Regions from separate parts of the Micromonospora sp. SYSU B005 genome, predicted to be linked through region 3. Evidence: riboswitches for the same ligand, from Rfam matches in the RefSeq annotation. Region 3 holds a riboswitch; each other region holds the start of a gene.
What was found. Region 3 has a riboswitch for cyclic di-AMP ahead of SM452_RS07355 (LysM peptidoglycan-binding domain-containing protein). Riboswitches for the same ligand answer to the same signal wherever they lie in the genome.
Positions count from the first base shown of each region.

Region 1: it holds a riboswitch for cyclic di-AMP, as region 3 does, so the genes downstream of both, SM452_RS10595 (C39 family peptidase) here and SM452_RS07355 (LysM peptidoglycan-binding domain-containing protein) in region 3, are expected to answer to the same signal.
Region 2: it holds a riboswitch for cyclic di-AMP, as region 3 does, so the genes downstream of both, SM452_RS25610 (coiled-coil domain-containing protein) here and SM452_RS07355 (LysM peptidoglycan-binding domain-containing protein) in region 3, are expected to answer to the same signal.
Region 4: it holds a riboswitch for cyclic di-AMP, as region 3 does, so the genes downstream of both, SM452_RS24505 (C40 family peptidase) here and SM452_RS07355 (LysM peptidoglycan-binding domain-containing protein) in region 3, are expected to answer to the same signal.

Region 1 is NZ_JAXCFU010000003.1:304,298-308,471, forward strand. Features, by position in the region: gene SM452_RS10585 (CDP-glycerol glycerophosphotransferase family protein) at 1-561, shown strand, start outside; gene SM452_RS10590 (alpha/beta fold hydrolase) at 599-1,345, opposite strand; gene SM452_RS10595 (C39 family peptidase) at 1,598-2,452, opposite strand; cyclic di-AMP (ydaO/yuaA leader) riboswitch at 2,646-2,788, opposite strand; gene SM452_RS10600 (hypothetical protein) at 3,096-3,860, opposite strand; gene SM452_RS10605 (hypothetical protein) at 3,996-4,174, opposite strand, start outside.
Region 2 is NZ_JAXCFU010000014.1:93,501-97,674, reverse strand. Features, by position in the region: gene SM452_RS25620 (HelD family protein) at 1-1,205, shown strand, start outside; gene SM452_RS25615 (cation diffusion facilitator family transporter) at 1,297-2,211, shown strand; cyclic di-AMP (ydaO/yuaA leader) riboswitch at 2,356-2,486, shown strand; gene SM452_RS25610 (coiled-coil domain-containing protein) at 2,491-3,570, shown strand; gene SM452_RS25605 (SRPBCC family protein) at 3,595-4,047, opposite strand; gene SM452_RS25600 (STAS domain-containing protein) at 4,149-4,174, opposite strand, start outside.
Region 3 is NZ_JAXCFU010000002.1:457,744-461,917, forward strand. Features, by position in the region: gene SM452_RS07350 (LLM class flavin-dependent oxidoreductase) at 1-1,553, opposite strand, end outside; cyclic di-AMP (ydaO/yuaA leader) riboswitch at 1,725-1,870, shown strand; gene SM452_RS07355 (LysM peptidoglycan-binding domain-containing protein) at 1,869-2,513, shown strand; gene SM452_RS07360 (YbaB/EbfC family nucleoid-associated protein) at 2,699-3,148, shown strand; gene SM452_RS07365 (M4 family metallopeptidase) at 3,284-4,174, opposite strand, start outside.
Region 4 is NZ_JAXCFU010000013.1:22,714-26,887, forward strand. Features, by position in the region: gene SM452_RS24495 (pyridoxamine 5'-phosphate oxidase family protein) at 1-257, opposite strand, end outside; gene dcd (dCTP deaminase) at 336-914, shown strand; gene SM452_RS24505 (C40 family peptidase) at 987-2,021, opposite strand; cyclic di-AMP (ydaO/yuaA leader) riboswitch at 2,035-2,169, opposite strand; gene SM452_RS24510 (N-acetylmuramoyl-L-alanine amidase) at 2,408-4,174, shown strand, end outside.

The DNA.
Region 1 (4,174 bases), on a different contig from region 3:
TGCTCGCTGCCGGTGGCCGAGACGCTGATCCGCCGGCTGATCGACAGGGGTGCCGCGGTGATCCTGCGCGCCCACCCGTACACCGGCAAGAACCCGGCCTCGGCCCGTCAGCTCGCCCGGCTCACCGAACTGCTCGCCGCCGACCGGGCGAAGACCGGCCGGCCGCACCTGTTCGGCGCCGCCGCGAGCCGCGAGCTGACGCTCACCGAATGCGTCAACCGCGCCGACGCGCTGGTCTCCGACGTCTCCGGAGTCATCTCCGACTGGCTCTACTCCGGCAAGCCGTACGCGGTCACCGACACCGGCGCCGACGGTGAGCACTTCGTCGAGCGGTTCCCGCTCGCGGCGTCCGGCTACGTGCTGCGGCGCGACATGTCCAACGTGGACGAGGTGCTCACCGACCTGCTGGACGCCGACCCGAAGGCGGCACAGCGCTGGGCGGCACGTACCCGTTACCTGGGCGACTTCCCCGCCGACGCCTACGCCGAGGCGTTCCTCTCCGCCGCCCGCCGGGAGCTGGAGCCCGACTGGGCGGTCCCGGGGCCGCGCGCGGCCCGCTAGAAGCGCGAGCCGGCCCGTCGCGGGCCGGCTCGCCCGCTCAGAGGTACGGGTCGAGCAGGGCGAGCACCGCCTCCGGGTCCTCGACGTGCGCGTTGTGGCCCAGCCCGGGCAGCGTCGCCACCGGCACGCCCAGTTCCTTGAGCTGCGCGTCGGTCACCATCGTGTCCGCCTCGCCGCGGGCCAGCAGCACCGGCACATCGGTGGCCGCCAGCAGCACCGGCAGCCGGGGCTCCCCGACCGCGAACGCGGCCGGGTCCATAGCGAGCCGCCAGCGGCCCTCCTCCCGCCGCAGTCCCGCCTCCACCACCGGGTGGTCCGGGGCGAACAGCCCGGCGAGCCCGGACACCCGCAGGTAGCGGCGGGCCGCCTCGTCACGGGTGGCGAACCAGGTGACCGGCCGGGCGGCCAGTTCCGCCGACTTCGCCAGCTCGGCCGGAGACCAGACCGCCTTGATGCCGAGCCCGACCACCGCGTCGACCGGGAGCCCCCGCTGCCGGGCCGCGAGCGCCAGCGCCACCACCCCGCCGAGCGAGTGCCCGAGCAGCACCAGCCGGTCGTCGGGGCCGAGCCGCACCGGCCCGAGCCCGTCCACCACGCGCTGCGCCAGGGCCTCGAACGAGTAGCCGTGCAGCGGCGGCGACCAGCCGTGACCGGCCAGGTCGGGGGCGAGCCAGCGGCCGGGCCAGCGGCGCTCCAGCAGCGGCGCCCAGGGCAGCCACACCTCGCCGGTGGCACCCATGCCGTGCAGGAGAATCAGGTGCCGCTTCCCCGTCGCATCGCCCATTGGCGCAGTCTGCCACCGCCCGCCCCGGACACGCGAGACCGAACCCCGCCGACCCCCTCGCCGCGGCTCCGGCCGCCCACACGCCGCCCTCACCCTCGATCTTGGAGTTGTGGCACCTTCCATAGCGGGCGAGCCGGGCATACTGGGCGCCACAAGTCCAAGATCGGCGCGCCGAAGGGGGCCGCGTGAGGGGCCGGGACGGGGAAGGCCGGCGCCCCGGGTGGGGTGCCGGCCTTCGGGGCTGTGGGACGGTCAGGCGGAGTAGCCGCGGCTGGCGATCCAGTGCGCCAGGTCGATCGTGGTGACCCAGTACGACGGCAGCGACGGGTCGGCCGAGTCGGCGATCCGCACGGTCCGGCCGTCGTCCTTGTAGCCGACCACCGCGACGTAGTGGCCGCCCGGGAACGAGTGCCAGCCGCCGTTGGTGTCGGTGGCGGTACCGGCGACGTTCGCGACGACCCCGCGGCCGTTGCTGATCGCCTCGACCACGTCGGCCTGGAGGCGGTCCATCTGAGCCGGGGTGGCCGAGCCGGGAATCATGCGGGTCCGGTACGGGTTGCCCTTGACCTGCTGGTTGAGCACCCGGGTGGTGTCCTCGGCCGAGTTGGTGCCCATCTCGGTGGTGCCGAGGGGGCCGGCGAGCGCGTCCTGGCTGCGCTCGATGCCGGCGGCGCTGAGCGCGTTGCGCACCGCGGCCGGGCCGCAGTAGAAGTAGTTGATCTGTGCCTGGTAGTCGTAGTCGAGCGACTTGCTCGACGGCGGCTTCGGCTTGGCCTTGGGCGTGGTGTCCGGGTCGGCGGCGGCCTTCGCGGACGGGGAGGCGCTCGGCGACGCGCTGGGCGAGGCGGAGGCACTGGACGACGTCTGCGGCACGGCGATGCGGGCCTCGCTGCGGCTGGCGGGCTGCTCGCCGAGGCGGGCGGCGCCGAGGTCGGCGACCGCGGCGGTGTTCTCCTGGACCGGGGCGTCGTCACCGGCGGTGGCGACGGTTCCGGCACCGGCGGCCAGCACGAGCGCGGCGGCCGATCCGGCGATGATCTGGTACGGGCGTTCGGTGACGATCCGTCGCAGCTGACGCTTCAGGTGGTGCTTCACGAAATCCTCCACGGGGCGTGAGCGGCACACGCCGGCCCGGCACGCGGAGGAACTCACACGTGCTGGCGGGGCCGGATGGCCGGGGGATCGGGAACGCCCGTGATGCCGGGCGCCCAGGGGGCGGTTGCCGGTCGCGCGTCAGGCGCGGACGGGCACCGCTTCGCCGTGGAGGCGGGGGGACGATCGAGGGGTGGGCAAGAGGGGTTACTCCTTCCGTGGCCGCCGACCGGGTTAGCTGACGGATTCGGGCGGGAAGTACGCCCTACCGCGGGCCGTGGGCTCGCGGATTCACCCCGATGGTGCTCATGGGTCCCCGGTTCGTGGAACACGATTAGGCGGGTCGGCGCGGCGTCGCCGTCGGCGATCGATTACCGCATCGGACGCGCCGACACTACCGGTGGGTATGTCCCCTGCCAAGCGCTCCCACCTGCGTAAACGTGATCCGCGGTAACGGATTTCGGAACACCCGGTTACTGACTTCGCTCAATGGGACAAGCAGTTTCGACGGCGCCCGGCGGCGGAAAGCGGACAGACGGCGAGCACCCGACCGGCAATCGCGGGACTCGATGACCTGTTCTGCGCCCGGCGCCCGTTTCGACGGCCCGGGTGACCGGGCTCACCACATTCCGGGTAACGATTCGGTCGAGACGAGACCTCAGCCGACCCGGGCCGGGCGCCAGCGGGCGTTACGGACCGTAGCGGCCACCGGCTGGGCGCTCGCCGTCGCGCTCCGGTACGCCGGGGCGGGCCGCAGCGCCGCGGTGGCCGCGTACGCCTCGGCGGCGAGCGTCCGGGCGGCCTCGGCGGCCAGTTCCGCGTCCCGCCAGGCCGTCCGCTCCCGCGCGGCGGCGCTCTCCCATCCGGCCCGGCGCCCGTCCCGGACGGTGCGGGCCAGCACGATCTCCTGCTCGGCCGGGTGCCGGCGCGGATCCCATCCGTTGCGGCGGGCCAGCACGTCGGCGAGCTGACGGGCGGTCAGGTCGCCCCGCCAGTGCGCCGTCATGGCGGCGTGGTGCAGCCAGCGCTCCCGGGCCGCGTACTCGGCAGGGGTGCGCGGCGTGCGCGGGGCGGGCAGCGCGGCGGCACCGGCGAAGCGGCGGGCGGCGGCGTCCGCCTCGTCGTACGCGGTCCAGGCCCGGTCCGCCTCGTCCTGCGCGGCCAGCCACCGCTCCCGGCGGCGACGGGCCGTCTGGGCGGCTCCGGCGGCGGCCACCGCGACCTCCTCGGCGTACCGGATCAGGTCGTCGTGGCGGGCGGCGTCGGCGTCGGCCGGTTCGGGGGCGGCCTTCGGCACGGGGTCGCGTTCGGGCCGGGCGACGAGGGCGGCGAGCAGGCCGAGGGCGAGCAGCAGGAGGAAGGACCAGATGGCGGCGGCCTCGGGCACGGAGGTGAGGAAGTGGTACAGAGCGGTCTGGGACATGGTCGGCACCTCACGGGAAGGACCTGGCGGGAGGACCCGCACGATCTCGCCGGGGCGGGCCGGTAAGGCCACCAGGGCGGGCGCGGGGGATGACGTGCGAGTGGGTGCGGAAGACGGGCGCGGCCCGTGAGCGGGTCAGCGGGCGGGCGGGGCCCGCGGGCCGGCCGGTGCGGCGGCCCATCCGGCCGAGACCGGCTGCGGCGCGGCCGGGGCGGCCGCCCGGGGCGCGGGCGCCGGCACGCCGGCGGGGAGGGCCTGCCGCTCGGCCACGCGGTCGGCTTCCGGCCGCGCGGTGGTCGAGGCGCCCGCGACCG
Region 2 (4,174 bases), on a different contig from region 3:
CCGCCGAGCTGCGCCTGCTCTACCGGGGTGAGCTGCTGCGCCTGGAGCGGCAGGCGCTGGACGCGATCCGGGACCGGACGCTGGCCCGTGGGGCGCGCCGCAACGAGGTGCGCCGGGCGGCGTTCGACGCGGTGCTCGCCGCGCTCTACGCGCAGGCCCGCACGCTGCGGGTGGGACGCCTGCCGGAGCAGCCCGCGTTCGAGGACGAGATCATCGAGCGGCCCGAGTTCCGCGAGTTCCTCAAGGCGTGGTGGCCCCGGCTGCACCCGCGGCACGTGCTGGACTGGCTGGCCCGCCCGGACCGGCTGCGCCGCTACGCCGGGGGGATCCTCTCCTCGGCGGAGATCCGGCTGCTCGGCGACGCCTACCGGACGCTGGCGACCGAGGGGCTGACGGTGGCCGACATCGCGCTGCTGGACGAGCTGGACGCGCTGCTCGGCAAGCCGGTGAAGCGGGTCCGGCCCAGGCGCGACCCGTACCAGCTCGCCGGTGGCGTGCGCGAGCTGAGCACGTACGCCGACCGGCAGCGCGCCGCCCGCGCTGCGGCGCGGGAGCGTCCGGACGACTACCGCGACTACGCGCACGTGGTGGTGGACGAGTCGCAGGACGTCTCGCCGATGCAGTGGCGGATGGTCGGCCGGCGCGGGCGGCTGGCGTCCTGGACGGTGGTCGGTGACCCGGCGCAGACCGCCTGGACCGGCGACCCGCAGGAGCTGGACCGGGCCCGTGACCAGGCGCTGGGCCGGCGCAAGCGGCACCGCTACGAGCTGACCACCAACTACCGCAACTCGGCGGAGATCTTCGCGGTGGCGGCGGCGGAGATCCGCCGCCTCTACCCGGACCTGCCGCTGCCCGACGCGGTGCGGTCCACCGGCGTGCCGCCGGTCGAGCGCACGGTGGCCGCCGCCGACCTGCCGGCGGCCACCGTCGAGGCGGCGGAGGCGCTGCTCGCGCAGGTGGAGGGCACCGTCGGCGTGATCACGCCGGTGCCGCGCCGGGACGAGGTGGCCGGCTGGCTGGGCGGGCTCGGCGCGGGCCGCCTGCAGGTGGTGACCAGCCTGCAGGCCAAGGGCATGGAGTACGACGGCGTGGTGCTGGTGGCGCCGAGCGAGATCCGGGCCGACCCGGGCTCGGGTGTGCGCACGCTGTACGTGGCGCTGTCCCGCGCCACCCAGCGTCTGACCACGCTCGACCCGGTGGGGTGACCGGTCCCGCCGGCACCCACAGTTCACTTGCATACATAGCGATGTGAACATACATTGGGCCGGGCCGGTACGCGGCAGGGAGGGTGTTGGCGTGGGCGCAGGTCATGACCACAGCGGCGCGGTGACAAACGCGGCGCACCGCCACCGGGGCCGCCTCTGGGCCGCTTTCGCGCTGCTCGCCGCCCTGATGGTGGTCGAGGCGGTGGCCGCTTTCACGACCGGATCGCTGGCGCTGCTCTCCGACGCCGGGCACATGTTCACCGACGTCCTCGGCATCGGCATGGCGCTCGCGGCGATCACCGCCACCCGCCGCGCCGGCACCGACCCGCAGCGCACGTTCGGGCTCTACCGGCTGGAGGTGCTCGCCGCCCTCGCCAACGCCGTGCTGCTCGGCGCCGTCGCGATCTACGTCCTGGTCGAGGCGGTACGCCGGTTCGGCGAGCCGCCGGAGGTGCTGGCCGGCCCGATGCTCGTGGTGGCGGTGCTCGGCCTGCTCGCCAACATCGTCGCGTTCGCGTTGCTGCGCGCCGGGTCGAAGGAGAGCATCAACCTGCGCGGGGCGTACCTGGAGGTGCTCGGCGACCTGCTCGGCTCGCTCGGCGTGATCGCCGCCGCGCTGGTCATCGCGGTGACCGACTGGTGGTGGGCCGATCCGCTGGTCGCCGTCGGCATCGGCCTGTTCATCCTGCCCCGCACCTGGCGGCTCGGCCGGGCCGCGCTGCGCATCCTGGTGCAGGCCGCGCCGGAGCACCTCCAGGTCACCGCCGTGCACGACCGCCTGGCCGCCGTACCGGGCGTGGCCGAGGTGCACGACCTGCACGTCTGGACGCTCACCTCGGGCATGGAGGTGGCCTCGGCACACCTGACCACCGACCCGGGCGTGGACCCGGCCGGGGTGCTGGCCGCCGCGCGGGCCGCCCTGCACGAGGACTTCTCCATCGATCACGCCACGTTGCAGGTCGAACCCGGAGCGTCGGCCGGAGTGTGCGGCAAGACCGAGTGGTGATTAGGACACACTTAAATCACTGTGACTAATGTAGTCTTATGTCGGTTTTGCCCCGCCTAGCGGCGTTGCTCGACGGAGCCGCGCCCGGGCAGCGCCGGTAGTCTCGGTCGCGGCCGCACCCGCGGACGCCACCCGGCCCCGGTGGGGCGGCCGTCGCCTAATCGTCCGCAGGGACGAGCCGGGGAACCACGTACGTGGGGTGCATCCGCGTCAGCGGTAGGGATCTTCCGTCCCGAACCCGTCAGCTAACCCGGTCGGCGTTGACGGAAGGACGTGTGAATGCCCCCAGTGGCACCTGTACGACGGACGGCCGCCCGGTTGGCGGCCCTGCTCGTCGCGACGCTGACCCTCGGCGTCGCGACCGTTCCGGTCTCCCCCGCCTCCGCGGCGCCGGTGACCGGCCTGCTCGCCGCCGCGCCCGGCGGCGACGACGAGGGCGGCACACCGGAACTGCGCGCCCAGCTCGACGCGGCCAGCAAGGGCTGGCTGGAGGCGAAAGCCGCGCTGAACCGGTCGGTGACCCGCCAGAAGCAACTGAACGACCAGCTCAAGACCGTCGGCGCGGAGCTGGCCGTACGCGACGCCAAGGTCGGCGAGATCGCCGCGGTGGCGTACCGCAACGGCCGCCTGGGCACCGCCGGGGCGCTGCTCGGCAGCAGCAGCCCGGAGGGCTTCATGGACCGGGCCGCCGCGCTGGAACAGGTCGCCGCGCACGAGGACCGTACGCTGCGCGACCTGATCACCACCCGGGACGAGGCCACCCGCACCCGCGCCCAGCTCGACGGGGAGATCCGCGAGCAGCGCAAGCAGGTGACGGTGATGGGCAAGCGCAAGGAACAGGCCGAGCGCGCCCTGGAGGTCGCCAACGACCGCGCCTCGCGCAACAACAGCAGCGGCGGCGGCAGCGTCCAGGGCACCTCCAGCAAGAACGCGAAGCCGGCGCCGCGCAACTCGGACGGCTCCTGGCCGTCGGAGTCGTGCAGCGTCAACGACCCGACGCCGGCGAACGGCTGCATCACGCCGCGCACGCTGCACGCTCTGCAACAGGCAAAGGCGGCCGGCTTCACCAGGTACGTCTCGTGCCACCGGCCGAGCGGCTCGGGTGAGCATCCGAAGGGGCGGGCCTGCGACTTCGCCGCGCAGAAGAACGGCTTCGGCGGCGTCGCCTCCGGCGGTGACCGGACGTACGGCAACAACCTGGCCGCGTACTTCGTGCGCAACGCCGACCCGCTCGCCGTGCTCTACGTGATCTGGTTCAAGCAGATCTGGCTGCCCAGCAGCGGGTGGAAGTCGTACAGCGGCGGCAACGGCGACCCGTCCAGCGACCACACCAACCACGTGCACCTGTCGGTGTACTGAGCACGCCCTGCAGGGTCGGCCGGATCAGGCCGGCCGGCCCTCCAGGGTCGCGCCGAGACGCGCCGCCAGGCCCAGGTGAGCTGCCCGGGCCTGGCGGAACGCGTACCCGAACAGCGGCGCCGGCGCGGTGAGCGTGATCTCCACGTCGATGCGTACCGTGCCGTCCGGCTCGTCGCGCAGGCGGGTGTGGTTGCGGACGGTCGTCGCGGGTTGCTGCCGCGCCACTGTGACGACCTCGTCCTCGCTCGCGACGAGCACGTCCGCCTGGTACGTGACCGGGAAGTGCAGCGGGCCGAGTTGCAGCCGGTCGGTGATCGCGTAGCTGGCCAGCGCGCCCGGCCGGGCCGGCAGCTTCCGGACCCGGACGATCAGCGGATGCAGCTCACCCTGGCGACTCAGGTCACCCAGCAGGGCCACCGCTTCGGCCCGGGTGCACCGGGCCTGCACGGTGTAGCTGAAGCTGTCGCTGCTCTGCAAGCGGGCCCCCTCGCCGTCGTGCGTCGCGACGATCGTCCCGTACCGACGCCGGACTGGCAACGGGTAGAAGGTCCCCTGGCCGCAGGGGGTGTGAACGGCGCTCAGGCGCCGGGCAGCACCTCGGGGG
Region 3 (4,174 bases):
CCGGGGAAGAATCCGTGCCGGGCCAGCGGCTCGACGATCTGGTGCTCCTCGTACGACAGGTGCGACAGCAGCGTGTCGGTGAGCAGGTCCACCGCCTCCTGGAGCTGCGTGAAGTCGCCGGGGTGCCGGACCAGCTCGACGAGCGCCCGGTCGACGCTCTCCACCACGCCGTGGATCACCACGTGCTCCTCCTCGAGGCGGTCCAGCACTGCCGCCAGCCCGGCCTCGGAGCGGCGCAGGTGAGGGAAGATCGAGGCGTCCTCCAGCCCGTGGTGCTGGGTGACCATCGTGCAGTACGCCGCGCAGTACGCCCCGAGCGTCCAGTTGTTCTGCCGCATGGTCATCTCGTTGAGGGCGGCCCGCGCCCGGCCCGGCGAGACAGTGCCCTGCTTGACCTGTTCCAGCAGATCGCGCACCTGGGCCAGCTCCTGGCGCAGGTGGTCGTGCACGTCCACCAGGTGCTGCCCGGCGGCCTGTCCGCGGGCCGGGTAGACGTGCCCGGCCGGCGGCGGCGGGGCGCTCGGGCGGGTGGACTCGTCCCAGGGGCGGCGCGCGCTCAGGCGTACCCCCGGGTCGGGGGTGGGGGTGACGCCGAGCGTGCTCGGGCCGGCGGCGGCGGTCTGCTCGTCGGCGGCCGTGCGGGTTCCGCCGGCGGGCGCGGTGCGCTCGGCGGCGACCAGCTCCCGCACGGCGGGCGCGACCTCCTGGCCGAAGATCTGGATCGCGCGCGGCTCGTCGCTGCCGAGGATGAACGTGGTGATGCCGTGCTCCAGGGTGAGCCCGGCCAGCTCCTCCACCCACTGCTCCGGCGGCCCGGCCAGGAAACCGGCCGACGAGCGGGCGAACGTGCCGGTCACGTTGAGCATGCGGCGGATCGTGGCCGGGTCGCGCCCGGCGGCCTGAGCGCCCTCGTCGACGAGCGCGTTCAGGGCGGGCAGCTCGTCGGGGCCCTTCGGCAGGTACGACAGGGACGGCAGCCAGCCGTCCGCGGCGCGGCCGACCAGGCGCAGCATGCGCGGCTTGTACGCGCCGACCCAGATGCCCACCGGGTGCGCGGGCGCCGGACCGCGCTTGGCGCCGACCACCCGGTAGTGCTCGCCGTCGACGCGGATCATGCCGCGACGGTCGGTGTCCCAGACCTCGCGGATCACCCGGATCGCCTCGTCGAGGGCCTCGACGGCGGCGCCGGGGGACAGGCGTCGCCCGCCCGCCGCCTCGATCGCGTCCCAGAACGCGCCCGCACCGAGTCCCAGCTCGACCCGGCCGCCGGTGAGCAGGTCCAGGCTGGCGACGCTGCGGGCCAGCACCACCGGCTGGCGCAACGGCAGGTTGAGGACGTTTCCGGCCAGGCGGATACGTTCGGTCGCGGCGGCCACGTAGGACATCAGCGTCCAGGTGTCCAGGAAGCCCGGCTGGTAGGGGTGGTCCTGGAACGTGACCAGGTTCAGCCCGACCTGCTCGCAGAGCCGGGCCAGCGCCACCACCTGGTCGGGCTGCCCGGCGGCGGGGGTGATGAAGCCGCCGAAGGTCAGCTCGTGTCCGTGATCGGTCATCCGTCAAGCCCTCCCGTGATCTTGCCTGGCCCTGCCACCGTAGCGCCGCCGCCGGTCGCCCGGCCGGGTGAAGAGCGTCACAAGAAGTGGACGATCATCACAAATCGCTCCTAGCGTCGGTTTCGTTCGCAGACGCGGACACCGCAGGCCGGAAACGCCAAATCCCGCCGCCGGCCCCGGTAACCGAACCTCGTGCGGGAGCGGGGGAACCACACGTTCCACGGTGCATCGTCACCTCGGGGTGAAGCCGCCACCGGCGGCCGGGCTCCTCGGCCCGAACCCGACAGCTCACCTCGTCGGCGTGGAGGAATCCACATGGCAACTGAATACTCAGCCCGAAGCCGCCGTACCGCTCTCGGAGCGGTCCTGGCCGGCGCCGCCGTCGGCGCCGCGACCCTGTTCGGCCCGGCCGCTCCGGCCAGCGCGGGCGTCAACTGGGACGCGGTCGCGCGCTGCGAGTCAGGCGGCAACTGGAAGATCAACACCGGTAACGGCTACTACGGCGGGCTCCAGTTCTCCCGCACCACCTGGAACGGCTACGGCGGCCAGAAGTACGCCGCGCGCGCCGACCTGGCCAGCCGGTCCGAGCAGATCGCCGTCGCGGAGAAGGTGCTGCGCGGCCAGGGCATCGGCGCGTGGCCGGTCTGCGGCAAGAAGGGCGGCTCGGCCAGCACGGCGACCCGGTCCGAGCGGGCCACCACGAAGGCGGCACCGAGGAAGGCGGCGCCGAAGCGGGCCGCCGCGACGAAGGCCGCGCCGGAACGCGCCACGACGAAGGCGGCGCCGCGGCCGTCGTCCGGCGCCGGGACGTACGTCGTCCGGCGCGGGGACACGCTGTCGGAGATCGCCGTGGCGCAGCGCGTCGACGGCGGCTGGCGTGCCCTGCACGAGCGCAACCGCGCCGTGGTCGGCGACGACCCGGGCCTGATCTTCCCCGGTCAGCAGCTGCGCCTGCGCTGACCTCGTCCGAGCGCCCGGCCGGTTCGTCCCGGCCGGGCGCCCGGCCGTCCGCGACACGCCGCGTGGCCGGTGTCCGGCCTGCTCGCGGCGCCGGGACGCGACCCGGACCGGCCGGTGACGGCGATTCGTCGGAGCCGGTTGCTAGGGTCACGCATGCTCGGCTAAGACGTGAAGAAAGCGCGGATATGACCAACGACCCGTTCTCGGCGGCCGCGAGCATCGACGAGCTGCTGACCCGCACGCAGCAGGCGCTCACCGCGATGCGCTCCCGGGCCTCGGCACACGCCGACGGCGAGCCGGGCGACCTGCTGCTCGCCGAGGGCACTGCAGCCGGCGGCCGGGTCCGCGCGGTCGCCGTCCAGGGTGGCCGGCTCGATTCCGTGACGATCGACCCGGAGCTGGCCGGCGAGCCCCTCGACGTCCTCTGCGGACACCTCGTGACCGCCGCCAACGCCGCGTTGTCCGAGCTGGACGACCGGGTCAGCGCGTCGGCCCGGGCCGACGCCGACGCGCTCGCCGCCCGGCTCGGCAGCATGGGCGACCAGGCCGAGCTGTTCGGCCGCGCGATGCACGAGGCGGCCGCGCGGATCCACCGCGACCGCGGCGCTGGGTCCCGGGCCGGGCGCGCGGTCTGACCCGACCGCACACGCCCCGGCACGACGAGGCGCCGCACCCGCACGCGGCGCCGACCACGCGCGACGCGGCACCGGCCTGACACGACGAGGCGGCCGGCCGCCGGGAGGACGACGACCGGCCGCGCTACGCCACGGTCAGCTCAGGGTGACCGCGGTGTCGTCGACGACGAAGGACGTCTGCAACGAGCTGTCCTCCACGCCGCTGAACGAGATGGTCGCCGTGGTGCCCGCCAGCGACGAGACGTCGAAGGACCGCTGCACGTAGCCGGTGGCCTTGTTCAGGTTTGAGTACGTGGCCAGCGTGGTGCTGCCCGCCTTGACGGTGAGCTTGTCGTACGCGGTGCTGGTGGTCGACTCCGCGCTGTCGATGTGCAGCCAGAAGCTCAACGTCGCCCGGCATCCGGCCGGGATCGTCACCGACTGGCTGAGCGTGTCGGTGTGCGACGAGCCGTACCCGTCCAGCCACGCCTTGTACGAGCCGCCGTGCGCGGCCTGGCCGCTGTCGGTGGTGATGACGCCGGACGAGGCGCTCCAGGTCACGTTGCCCGACTCGAAGCCCGGGTTGGCGAGCTTGTTGCCGGAGCAACCGCCCGACGGCGGGGTGGTCGTGGTGCTCGGGGTGGGCGTCGGGGTGCCGCCGGAGCAGGTCGGGTCACCGGACTGGGCCGGCACGCTCACCGCGTCCCAGGCCGCCTTGACCGTGTTGAACTCCGCGCAGCTGCCCGGGTAGAGGTTCTTCGCCGCCTGCAGCGTCCAGGTGCGGTACTTCAGGTACGACGAGGACGAGGTCTTCAGCAGCATGCCGTTGTACATGATCTTCATGGCCTTCTGGATGCCCAGGCCGGTCACGCTGCTGCCGTTGCAGGTCGAGCTGGACGGCTGCCCGTTGGTCGGGCTGCTGCCGTTGGCGAGCAGGTAGAACCAGTGGTTGCCCGGGCCGGCCGCGGCGTGCACCTCGGTCGACGGGATGCTGCTGGAGTAGCAGTTCGGGTCGCCGAGCGCCGACGGGTTGTACATGTTGCGGAT
Region 4 (4,174 bases), on a different contig from region 3:
TCATCGCTCTCCTCCGGCGGGAACGAGTGCAGCGCGTAGCGGCCGTCGCGTTCGAGGTCGCGGCGCTTCGGCGAGTCGATGACGAAGCACCACAGGCCGTCGTCGGTGATCACCGGGGACACGGGATGGACCCGGGGGCCACCGTCGGCGCGGACCGTGGCGAGGTAGCCGAAGCCCGGCCCGTACTGCTGCATCAGGAGGCGGATCTCGTCGGCGAGGCGGGGCTCGTCGGCGGCGAATTCGGACCAGGAAGCCATGTGGACACTCTATCGAACACGTGTACGAAGATGTAGTGCGACACGCAGGTCACCCGTACCGGTCGCTATGGTGTTCCGATGCTGCTCTCCGACCGCGACCTGATCTCCGAGATCAAGGCCGGCACGCTCGCGCTGGAGCCCTTCGAGCCCACGCTGGTGCAGCCGTCGAGCATCGACGTACGCCTGGACCGGCTGTTCCGGGTCTTCAACAACCACCTCTACACACACATCGACCCGTCGGTGCAGCAGGACGACCTGACGTCGATGGTGGAGGTGCCGGAGGGGCAGCCGTTCGTGCTGCACCCGGGCGAGTTCGTGCTCGCCTCCACGCTTGAGGTGATCTCGCTGGGTGACCAGCTCGCCGGCCGGCTGGAGGGCAAGTCGAGCCTGGGGCGGCTGGGGCTGCTGACGCACTCGACAGCAGGTTTCATCGACCCCGGCTTCTCCGGCCACGTCACGCTGGAGCTGTCGAACGTGGCGAACCTGCCGATCACGCTCTGGCCGGGCATGAAGATCGGGCAGCTCTGCATCTTCCGGCTCTCCTCGCCGGCCGAGCACCCGTACGGCTCGGCCGTCTACGGCTCGCGTTACCAGGGGCAGCGCGGTCCGACGCCGAGCCGGTCCTGGCAGAGCTGGCGCACCTGGCCGACGCGCTGACGACGCCCGCAGTTGTTAATAGGGGCCCCCTCCTCTACCGGAGGCGTTAAGAGGGGGGCCCTTCCTTACACCTCAGCCGGGACGGCCGTAGCTGTTGATGTCGCCGTCGTCGACCCGCTTCATGGTGATCGGCTTGCCGGACTGGGAGGCGTGTACCACCCAGCCGTCGCCCACGTACATCGCCACGTGGTGCAGGTCGCCGTAGTAGAAGACGAGGTCACCGGCGCGCAGCTCGGCCCGGCTGATCCGCTTCGTCACGCCGTGCTGCTGGCGTGCGCTGTGCGGCAGCGAGACGCCGCCCTTGGCCCAAGCCGCCATGGTGAGGCCCGAGCAGTCGAAGTGGTCCGGCCCGGCCGCGCCCCAGACGTAGATCTTGCCGATCTGGGCGCAGGCGAACTTGACCGCCGCACCGGCCGGGCCGCCGGGGTAGCCGGCCGGGCACGGCGCCGGGCGCAGCGGGCCGCCGCCGCCCTTGCCGTACACCTTGAGCCGCAGCTTCTCCAACTTGGCGATCTCGGCGTCGATCTGCTTCTTCTTCGCCGCGAGCTGGGCCTCGGTACGCGCCAGCCCGGCGATCATCTCGTCCAGCGGCTTCTTCTTCGCCGCCAGCTCGTCGCGCAGCGCGGCCACGGAGCGCACCTGCTCGTGCTGGCGGTGCGCGAAGCGGTCGAGCAGTTCCAGGCCGGTGACCAGGTCACCGGGTGAGCGGCTGCCCAGCAGCGCGTTCACTGTGGAGAGGTTGTCGCCCTTGTAGGCGTCGGCGGCGAGCCCGCCGACCTGACCGAGTGCGGCGTCCACCCGGGCCTGGAGGGGTGCGATCTGCCGGCCGAGCACGTCGGCCTGCTTGCGCCGCGCGGCGAGCTGCTCGCGTACGGCGTTCACCTGTTCGATGACCGGTTCGAGCTTGTTCCAGTCGCGGTCGATCTGGGCCTCGATCTCGGCGACCGAGGGTTCGGCGTGTGCCGCCGTGGCGCCGCCGGTCAGGACGACTGCGGTGCCGACGAGGGCGGCGAGGGCTGTGGTGAAGCGGGACCAGCGGGTACGCGGCACAGCCGTGGACCGGTCGACCGACCGGCTCGACGACGGCCGCGGGGCATGGAGTGCCACCGGGCGTCCGTACTCCTTCTTCCGTACCGCCTACCGGGTTAGCTGACGGATTCGGGCGGGAAGGGAGCCGCCCTACCGCATCGCTGCGGATTCACCCCAGGTACCTGGTTCCCCGGCTCGCCCGGAGGCGACTCGGCGGTGTCGGACCGTCACCGACCGGGTTGGACGGTGAGACGTGCGGCCGACGATTCACCAGAGTAGGGACCACCGTTATCGATCCGCAACTTCCAGCGCTGTGACACTCCGTACGCGATGACGGGCCGCACCCAGGTCGGAGGTGAAATTTTCTTTCAAGGCTGATTACTCACTGGAAAGGTATTGACCCCCGTGGGTGTGCGGAGTGAGGGTGGAGACGCAGTGACCCCCATCCCTGTCCAGGAGGTTCGATGCACCTCTCCGCCCCGCCGTCGGGCAGACGGATACTGCTCGCCGCCGCAGTGGCGACAGCCACCGCGCTGGCGACGACCGGCCCGGTGACCGCCGCGCCGGACACGTCCGCGCCCGCGAGCGACAGGCAACAACAATACGCCGCCGCGGCGGCCGAGTACGGCGTGCCGCAGAACGTGCTGCTCGGCGTCTCCTATCTGGAGTCCCGCTGGGACACCCACCCCGGGCAGCCGAGCACCAGCGGCGGCTACGGCCCGATGCACCTGACCGACGCCGCGCACATCCTCGCCATGCCGGGCAGCGCCCACGTCGACGAGGACGAGGACCCGCGCGGCGACGACTCCCGGCCGCTGAAGCTCGACCCGGCCACCGCCGCCGCGCCGGAGCGGGAGACCCCGCTGCCGCCCGCCTCGCTCCAGACGCTCGACGCCGCCGCCGCGCTCACCGGGCTCGACGCGGGCACGCTGCGCACCGACCCGGCCGCGAACATCCGCGGTGGCGCGGCGCTGCTGGCGTCGTACCAGAAGGCTCTGGGCGGGCCGGTCGGCGCCGGCACCGACCCGGCGGCCTGGTACGCCGCGGTGGCCCGGTACTCCGGCGCGGACACCTCGGACGCCGCGGCGGCCTTCGCCGACGAGGTCTACGACCAGCTCGGCCAGGGCGCCAGCCGGACCACCGACGACGGCCAGCGGGTCACGCTCGCCGCCACCGCCGCGACGCCGGACCGGTCCCGGCTGGCCCGCCTCGGCCTGCGCAACGCCGAGCGGCCGGACGGGCTGGAGTGCCCGGTGCGGCTGGCCTGCGAGTGGATCCCCGCGCCGTACGAGCAGCTCAGCAACGACCCGGGCGACTACGGCAACCACGACCTGGGCGACCGGCCGAAGCAGCAGAAGATCGAGTACATCGTCATCCACGACACCGAGGGCTACTTCGGCCCGAGCGTCGACCTGGTGAAGCGGGCCGACTACCTGGGCTGGCACTACACGCTGCGCTCGGTGGACGGCTACATCGCCCAGCACATCAAGACCAAGGACGTCGGCTGGCACGCCGGCAACTGGTACGTCAACGCCAAGTCCATCGGCCTGGAGCACGAGGGCTTCGCCGGTCAGGGCACCTGGTACACCGAGGCGATGTACCGCACCTCCGCCAAGCTGGTGCGGCACCTCGCGCTGAAGCTCGGCATCCCGATGGACCGGCAGCACATCATCGGTCACGACAACGTGCCCGGCATCACCGCCGCCAACGTGGGCGGCATGCACTGGGACCCGGGACCGTACTGGGACTGGTCGCACTACTTCGACCTGATGAAGGCGCCGTTCCGCAGCACCGGCACGCCCCGTACCGGCCTGGTCACCATCGACCCGGACTTCGCCACCAACCGGCCGGCGTTCACCGGCTGCAACCAGCAGCCGCCCGGTGTCCCGACGCCCCGGCCGCCGGCCGAGCCGTGCCCGTCGCGGGGTTCCTCCGCGGTGATCCTGCGGACCGCGCCGAGCCCGGACGCCCCGCTCGTCAACGACCTCGGGCTGCGCCCGGACGGTACGCCGGACACCATGTACATCTCCGACCACGGCGCCCGCGCCTCCGCCGGCCAGACGTACGCGCTCGCCGGCCGCCAGGGTGACTGGACGGCGATCTGGTACCTCGGCCAGAAGGCGTGGTTCCTCAACCCGGCCTCCGCGCCGACCGCCAAGTGGGCCACCGGCTTCGTGGTGACCCCGCGGCCCGGCAAGGCCACCATCCCGGTGTACGGGCGGGCCTACCCG